DNA from 2 places in the Planococcus rifietoensis genome. Region 2 is predicted to be linked to the other one. Evidence: riboswitches for the same ligand, from Rfam matches in the RefSeq annotation. Region 2 holds a riboswitch; the other holds the start of a gene.
What was found. Region 2 has a riboswitch for preQ1 ahead of queF (preQ(1) synthase). Riboswitches for the same ligand answer to the same signal wherever they lie in the genome.
Positions count from the first base shown of each region.

Region 1: another riboswitch for preQ1. It lies ahead of queC (7-cyano-7-deazaguanine synthase QueC); the one in region 2 lies ahead of queF (preQ(1) synthase).

Region 1 is NZ_CP013659.2:1,036,821-1,041,243, forward strand. It holds gene AUC31_RS05030 (universal stress protein) at 1-327, shown strand, start outside; gene AUC31_RS05035 (zinc ribbon domain-containing protein YjdM) at 417-746, shown strand; gene queE (7-carboxy-7-deazaguanine synthase QueE) at 833-1,540, opposite strand; gene queD (6-carboxytetrahydropterin synthase QueD) at 1,537-1,959, opposite strand; gene queC (7-cyano-7-deazaguanine synthase QueC) at 1,956-2,618, opposite strand; PreQ1 riboswitch class I at 2,627-2,670, opposite strand; gene AUC31_RS05055 (NADP-dependent oxidoreductase) at 2,776-3,714, shown strand; gene AUC31_RS05060 (universal stress protein) at 3,765-4,265, opposite strand.
Region 2 is NZ_CP013659.2:3,448,649-3,453,071, forward strand. It holds gene AUC31_RS17230 (endonuclease/exonuclease/phosphatase family protein) at 1-673, shown strand, start outside; gene AUC31_RS17235 (endonuclease/exonuclease/phosphatase family protein) at 770-1,618, shown strand; gene AUC31_RS17240 (queuosine precursor transporter) at 1,675-2,304, opposite strand; gene queF (preQ(1) synthase) at 2,317-2,811, opposite strand; PreQ1 riboswitch class I at 2,908-2,955, opposite strand; gene AUC31_RS17250 (cytochrome P450) at 3,923-4,423, opposite strand, start outside.

The DNA.
Region 1 (4,423 bases), 1.1 Mb from region 2:
TCGGAAGTGACGGTCGTCTATGTTTCCGATTATAAGGAAGATGAAAATGAAGTGATCCATGACGCCTCGGCGATGGAATTCGATTTGGCCCGGAGGAAGAAAATCTTGCCGGTTACCGAGATGTTGGATAGGGAAAAAATATTCCATCAAATCGAAGTACTGCATGGCATTCCAGGCCCTGCCATCGTCAAGATGACCAAGGAAAAAGCATATGATCTTGTTGTTATCGGCAGCCGCGGTTTGTCGCCGATTCGCGAAGTGATGCTCGGCAGCGTCAGCCACAAGGTCGTCAATCATGCAGAATGCCCTGTGTTGGTAGTCAGATAAATGCCGCCCTATACGCCCCGGTGATTTGGTATACTAAGTACATCTGTCGGTGCTTCGAGCATCGTGAAAAATGGGAGATGAGTAGATAGATGACGGAGTTGCCGAATTGCCCAAAATGCGGTTCACAGTATACGTATGAAGATGCGGGAATGGTGGTCTGCCCGGAATGTGCCTATGAATGGAACCCGGCTGAACAACTGCAAGAAGAGGCGGTGCGCGATGCCGTCGGAAATATTTTGCAGGATGGGGACGCTGTTACAGTCATCAAGGATTTGAAAGTGAAAGGAAGTTCGAATACCTTGAAAATCGGCACGAAAGTAAAAAGCATCCGGCTTGTGGACGGAGACCATAATATCGATTGTAAAATCGATGGCTTCGGCGCTATGCAGCTGAAATCGCAGTTTGTAAAAAAAGCCTGACACCCTAAGTATTGAGTGCACCAACATAAAAACCGGCATTCCCCGATTATTGGCGGAATGCCGGTTTTTTTAATGCTATTCACTATTTACACGCCGCGCTTATTGCCCCATAACAATGTGTGGAGCTGCGGCAGCACTTTAGCATCATTGAGAGGGGCGGAAACCAAATGCCTGTCGATCAGCCATTGATAGCGCCCGAGCAGATGCTGGACCAGTTTGTCGTCTTCAGTCGTCTGTGTGTCGTCATTGCCGACTTGCAAAAAGAACGGGAATGAAGGATAGCGCAGGTGGAGCTGTTCCGCGAAAAAGAAATCCGCTTCATCGAAAACGACGACTTTCAGGCTGGCTTGAGATGACGATAGTTTGCCAAGCATCGCGTCGAGCTTGGAGTAGTCCAGAATCATGCCAGAACTCGGCGGCTTTGGCGAGACGGTGACTTCATCGATTTCCAAGAGCCAGTCCTGCCAGACGCTGCCTTGCGTTTCGACAGCAGTGCGCCAACCTTTTTCTTGGCATGATGCGACCAGTTCCGCGATGCCTTTATGAAGTGCCGGGTTTCCTCCGGAGATGGTGACATGTGAAAAAGCGTCTTTACCAAGCTCCTCGAGCTGCCGGACAATGTCGGCTGCGGTCATCGCAGTACTTTTACCCGTGCCGTCCCAAGTGAATTTGGAATCGCACCACGAACACGAATAATCGCAGCCGGCGGTCCGGACGAACATCGTCTTCTGGCCCATGACCATGCCTTCGCCTTGGATCGTCGGGCCGAACACTTCCATTACAGGGATCTTCATGAAGACACCTCTTTTGGCCGATAAATGACATAGCTTGTCGGAGTTTCCCGAACAATGACTTGGATGCATTTCGGCTGGTTGTCCGACCGGTCGAGCGTATCTTGCGTTAGCTTGTGTATTTGCTGTGCGAGCTGCTCGGTCGTCGGAAAAGTCTCTGTGAATTCCGGGTGGTCATTCAACACGCTGTGGTCATAACGTTTATGGATCAAGTCTTTTAATTGCTTGAAGTCGATAAGAAAACCGGTGCCGTTCAATTGGTCGCCGGCAATCGTGATATTCAAATGGTAAGTATGGCCATGCATTTTCGCACATTTGCCGGCTTCATCGGCCGGAATATAATGTGCCGCGGAAAAATGCATGTCTTTATTTAATTCAAAGCTATAGGGATGCGAAACGGAAGGGTAGAATTGCTGCATCAAGATTTCGCACCTTCTTTTTTGGCAAGGTAGGTCTGCAGGCCTTGGTTGCGCAGCACGCAAGATGGGCAAGTGCCGCAGCCTGCTGCCGGAATGCCGTGGTAGCAGGTCAAGGTTTCGGTCTGGACGAACTCGAATGCGCCAAGCTCGTCGGACAGTTCCCAGACGCCTGCCTTGTCGAGCCACATGAGCGGTGTATGGATGACGAATTGCTTATCCATCGATAAGTTGAGCGTGACATTGAGCGACCGGATAAAGGTATCCCGGCAATCTGGATAACCGCTGAAATCCGTCTCGCTGACACCGGTCACGAGGTGGCGTGCGCCGAATGCATCGGCGTAAATCGCCGCAAAAGAAAGGAACAATAAATTACGCCCGGGAACGAATGTGGAAGGCGGCCCGTCCTTTTGCTCTTCGACTTCAATTGAATCGCGCGTCAAGGCATTAGCGGATAATTGATTGATCAGTCCCATATCGAGCACTTGCAATGTTACGCCGAGCGTTTCTGCAATGCGTTTTGCATGGTCGATTTCCTGCGAGTGGCGCTGGCCGTAATCGAAAGTGACGGCGAGCACTTCGCTGAATTGTTCAAGCGCCCAAAAGAGGCAAGTGGTGCTGTCTTGCCCGCCGCTGAATACAACGACTGCTTTTTCATTTTTCATTTCAATACAGCTCCTTAGTTTTTTAGAGAGGGAGTTTGCGAACCTCTTTTATGAAACAGTTACCATAATAGCATAATTAGGCAAGTTCCTGTGCTTTTTCAGGTGTAGCAAAATGGTGTCAGGGTATATAAGTGGTAAAAGGGAGGAGTGGGTGCAGATGAAAGCTATCGTTATTGACCAGTACGGAGGGAAAGAGCAACTGAAAGAACGTGAAGTGGAAACGCCCGCTATTTCAGCGCATCAAGTGTTGGTGGAAGTTCATGCAACTTCAGTCAACCCGATTGATTGGAAGCTGAGGGAAGGCTATTTGAAAGAAATGCTGCCATGGGAATTCCCGATCATTCTCGGATGGGATGTTGCAGGAGTCGTCAAAGAAGTAGGCGATGAGGTTAAGCATTATCATCCAGGCGACCGGGTTTTTGCGCGTCCGGATACCACACGTCAAGGAACGTATGCTGAATTTGTCCCGGTAGAGGAAAACCTGCTGGCTCGCATGCCTGAAAGCATGAGTTTTGAAGAAGGCGCAGCAATTCCATTGACGGGGCTAACTGCATGGCAATGCCTGGTGGAGATTGGGCATATCAAGAAAGGCGATAAAGTGCTGATCCATGCAGGTGCTGGCGGCGTCGGAAGCATGGCGATCCAGATCGCCAACAGCATCGGCTGTTATGTAGCGACAACAGCAAGCGATAAAAATGACGAACTCGTCACGTCTCTCGGCGCGAATCGTGTCATCGACTACCGCGAAGAGGATTTCTCGGAAGTGCTGGAGAATTTTGATTTCGTATTGGATACAATGGGCGGCGAAACGCTCGAAAAAAGTTACGGCGTATTGAAGCGCGGCGGCAGGCTTGTCAGCATAGCCGGACAGCCTGATGAAGAACAAGCGGAAAAACTCGGCATTGACGTCAGCAGTTTCTGGCTGGAGCCAAATGGCCAGCAATTGAAAAAATTGGGCGATTTGTTTGTCAGCGGCGAAGTGAAGCCGGAAGTCGGCCATATCTATCCGTTGACGGAAGAAGGCGTACGGGAAGCGCATGAATTAAGCGAATCCCATCATGCCAGAGGGAAAATCGTCATTCAAGTGAAGAAATGATCATAGAAAAAGCACGCGGCTAGGATAGAGGCCGCGTGCTTTTACTTGTGTTATTCAGGTTTTCCGGAACGTTCTTCCGAATAATAATCGTCTGGTGCATCGCTTTGTGCTTCGTCTTTACGGACGACAAGCACGTCGCATTTAGAGGAGCGGACGATATGTTCTGATACACTGCCGATGAGGAAACGTTCGACTGCATTCAAACCGGTCGCGCCGCAGATGATCAAGTCGGCTTCGACTCGTTCAGCCAATTCACGGGGAATCATTGTTTTGGGGGAACCGTAATCGACCACGATATTGACTTTCTCAACACCGCCGGCTTCGGCTTCTTTTTTATAATCCCCAAGCAAGTCTTCAGCGAATTTCTGGGCACGGTCAGCGATCGAACGGTCATATGCTTCGATTGCGGCGAATGAACGCGTATCGATCACGTTTACCAGATTCAGCGTCGCGTGGTTTCTTGTGGCGATCCCGATGGACTTTTTGAAAGCCCATTCCGCTTCTTTCGATCCGTCGACCGCTACCATGATTTGATTATACTTTAATGTCATCTGTACATTCCTCCTTTGTCTATACTGTAACTTTCGAGGCATAGGCAAATTGTTCCTTCTTAAACAATGAAATTTATCGATTTATTTGATATTTCTTTTTAGGTCACTATTTCAAAATATCTTTCCTTCTTCTGATTGAACGGATTATACAGTGTTTT
Region 2 (4,423 bases):
TCAGGCGATTGAACAAGGACAAGTGGATGTCGCTGGATTGCAGGAAGTGGACCGAAACTTTTCTTCCCGCAGCCGTTTTTGGGACCAGGCCAAATGGCTTTCCAACCGGCTTGGCATGCACATGGCGTACGGGCCGAATTTGGTTGACAGGGGAGCCGGAGGTGCACGGCCGAAGCGTGAATACGGCAACGCCATTTTGAGCCGCTATCCGATCCTGTCATTCCGCAACCATGATTTGAGCGCAGTCGAAGTCCATCCCGAAGAGTTCGAGCCGCGCGGGATGCTCGAAGCGATTATTGAAATGGAGGGGTTCCGGTTTTCTTTCTATAACACGCATCTATCGCTTATTGATGAGGAAGTGGACCGCAACTTGACGGAAATCATCGCCATCACTACCGATAATCCGCTGGCGCAAGTGCTGGTGGGGGATTTCAATGCTGCGCCATCCACCAAACATATCCAGCGATTTTCCAAGCATTTTTATAACGGGTTCGGTTCGGGACCTTATCCCGATACGTATAAAAAACAAGGCGACCACGGCCAAAAAATCGATTATATTTTCCACGATGCCCATTTTCAAGCATTGGAAGCGTGGACCATCGATACCGATGCATCGGATCATGTTCCAATTGTGGCAAAAATCAGAAATTTACAAAACTCTAACAATTTTTAACCTGTTTTTAACTTACAAAAGCGCCATCCTTGCTATAATGAAGGGGACAATTGCAGCTGCCACTGATTCGTTTCAACCAGAAAAGGAGATGGTCTCATGCACGGCGATGCCAGCAGGACACCAACAGTGAAAGTGATGTCGTTCAATATTGCCCATGGAATGGGCATGGATGGCGAAGTGGATTTAGAAAGAACCGCACAAGTGATTGAAGCATCGGGAGCTACCGTAGTGGCACTTCAGGAAGTCGACCGTTATTTTTCAGCCCGTAGTTTTTATATGGATCAGGTCGAATGGCTTTCTGAACGGCTCGGAATGTACGCCGCGTATGGCGCCAACCTGAACCAGGCACCGGATGATCCCGAACGCCCGAACCGCCAGTACGGCAATGCAACGTTAAGCCTTTATCCAATCAAGTACGCAGAAAACCATTTTTTGACGCAAGTCGTAACAGACATCTACAATAATGAGCAGCGAGGCGTTCTCGAGACAGTAATTGAAGTCGGAGGCACTTACCTCAAAGTGTTGAATGCCCATTTAGCGTTGAAAGATGAAGAGCTTGAAATGAGCATTGCGGAAATATTGGAGATTGCCGGCAAGAGCCATTTCCCGAAAATCATCGCGGGTGATTTCAATGCACCGCCGACCCATCGTCATTTGGCGCATCTTCACCAGACCATGACAGATGTCTTCTTGAAAGCAAAGCGCGGCGATGCCTACACGTATCCATCTCCTTATGAAAATCATGAAACTGGCGAATCGTTCAAGCCGATGACGCGCATCGATTATATTTTTGCCGACCGCGGCTTTGACGTACGAGATGCAGAAAAAATCGAAACGGCTGTATCGGATCATTTGCCGATCACCGCAGAGCTCGTTTGGACACAGAAACACGACTCGGCTGCGATCATCGTACCTGCAGCCCAACCAGCCAAACAAAAAATTTAAACACAAAAGCCGCCGGCAATGTTTAACTGCCGGCGGCTTTTTTATGCATGGATCGATTACGCGAAGCTTTTTTGAGTGGCTGTCTTGGAGCGGCGCGCGAGTTTGACGAGCAAGTAGACAAGCGGCGTGTCCGCTGCTGCAACGACCCATTTGAACAAATACTGCGTCAAAATCATGGCAGCCAACGCCGACAGCGGCATCGTCCCATAAAAAGCGATCGTGATGAAAATCGTCGTATCCACCAATTGGCTAACCATCGTCGAGGCATTATTGCGCAGCCACAATTTCGACTCGCCGTTACGTGCTTTTAATTTATGGAAAATCGTGACGTCCAGGTTTTGGCTGATGAAATAAGACACCAAACTCGCAAGCGTTACCCGGAAGCCGGCCGAGAAGATCGATTCAAACGCTGCCTGGTCCGCAAAAAATGGCGCAGAGGGCAAATGAATGGCCGCAAAGATGAATGCCAGCGCTGCGAGTTGTGTGATAAACCCAGCCATGACCGTCTGGCGCGCGGCTTCTTTGCCGTACACTTCCGCAATCGTGTCGGTGATTGGGAACGTGAAGACATAGACGATGACTGCAGCCGGCAGTACGGCCCATTCGCTGATGGAAAATAGTTTTACGGCCAAGATATTCGACAGGATGAGCAAACCGACAAAAGCGCCGTTCAAATAAAGTAGCATGGACGGTTCTCCTTATCGGTTGGTGATCGTTTCCGGATTCATGTCGTGGTTCATCATCCGGTACGTCGCCATTTCTTCGTATTTCGTGCCTGGCTTGCCATAGTTCGTATACGGGTCGATCGACAAACCGCCGCGCGGAGTGAATTTGCCCCATACTTCGATATAGCGCGGGTCGAGCAGTTCGATCAAGTCATTCATGATGATGTTGACGACATCTTCATGGAAATCGCCATGGTTGCGGAAGCTGAATAAATACAGCTTCAAGGCTTTGCTTTCGACGAGTTTCTTGTCGGGAATGAAGCTCAAGTAAATTGTCGCGAAATCGGGCTGGCCGGTTTGCGGGCACAGCGAGGTGAATTCCGGGCAATTGAATTTAACGAAGTAATCGCGCGTGTGGAGATTGTCGATCGCTTCTAGAATGCCTGGGTCGTATTCGAATTTGTAGCGCGTGTTCTGGTTGCCGAGCAAAGACAAATGCTCGAGTGTTTCTTCATTTCTTCCTGCCATGTGAGTGGCCTCCTTATATTCGGCCGGCTGGGGGAGAGCTATAAAAAATTCGGACAAACGAAAAGCCGAATCGCATGTGGATTCGGCTTGATTTCAAAATCCATAGTTTTTTATAGAGGGTGGAATGCTATGAACCTCTCCCGTTGCCGGGTTATTTAATTTCCTGCCTTATCGTATAAGATAGGGGCGGTTCTGTCAATTGTTGGTTTGTTATGGCTTAGAGTCTGCAATTTGCGGGTCATACGTTTTGATGCATGATAAAGAGTGAGTAGAAAAGCTTCCGCTTCTCGACTTCGTTTCAGGGGGGCTGCTTTCCGAGGGGCGGGTGTTGAGCCAATGTACGGCAAAGAGCGCCGTACATTTGTCTCGCCAGCCCGCGCGGTCCCTCAGGAGTCAGCCCCCCTTCCACTCCGTCTTTAGTTTTAGAGTGGAAGAGCATTTCTTCATTCTACTTGATAAAAGATGTGAAAATGTGTCGGGCTTTATAGCTCAAGTCATCTTGATTAATAAAGATGTAATTGTAAATTCTATTCCGATTATAAACTTTCTATTCAAGCATCTTAAACCTAGACGCCACATCCCAGGAAGCGATTCCCCCACTAGCCGGCAACCGATTATAGAAGCAGAGCTATCTAATCATGCTCCACACATTGAAATCTCTAAGCCGCCAAGCGCCACGGGTGAGCCGACGCCGTAAGACAGGCGTCCTTCCTGGCTTATGGCAAGAGGCCAATCCAAAGCAGGGCGGCGACTACTAAACTGAAGCACAAATAGAATTACGGAACAATGAGACAAGCAACCCCTCGCTATCTTCTCACACGCTCGATCTGGGAAGCGATTCCCCCGCTAGCCGGCAACTTTATATAGAAGCAGATCAATTTAATCATGCTCGATACATTGAAATCTTTAAGCCGCCCAGCGCCACGGGTGAGCCGACGCAGTAAGACAAGTGTTCTTCTTGGCTTACTGCCAAAGGCCAACCCAAAGCAGGGCGGCGAATACCAACATGAAGCTCAACTAATGAACAGGAATGATTCCACAAGCAAACCCTAACTATCTTCTTTTCCAGCAAATAAAAAAAGCTAGAGACAGAATCTCTAGCCTTTCATTATTAATGGAATGGGCACCCTGATTGAACAGTTGTGTTCTTCTGTTCGTGATAGAACACATTGTCTGGGCGGTTTTTCAGTTTTTGCACGTCTTTTAAGATTAAGCGGCTTTTTGGCATAGTTGGCATGCGGGACATGTCGTAGGACAAGTCTTGTTCAGGCACGCTGTATTTCAAGTTCTCCGCAAAATATTTGAAGATTGATTGCATATACATGACCGTCATCCATTCGCCTGCGCAGCGGTGTCCGGTATGGTGGTCGCCGCCTCCTTGCGGAATGAAAGAAAATGGGCTGCCGTTCCATGTGCTGAAACGTTCTGGGATGAATTCATCAGCGTTGTCCCAAGAATCCGGGTGATGGTTCGTGCCATAAAGGTCCAGAATGACGCGCATGTCTTTTTTGAAGTGAACGCCGTTCCAGTTGAAATCTTTTTTGGAGATCGCTGCCATGACCGGTGCGAACGGATAATAACGGCGCACTTCCTGGGCGAAATTGTGGCTGTA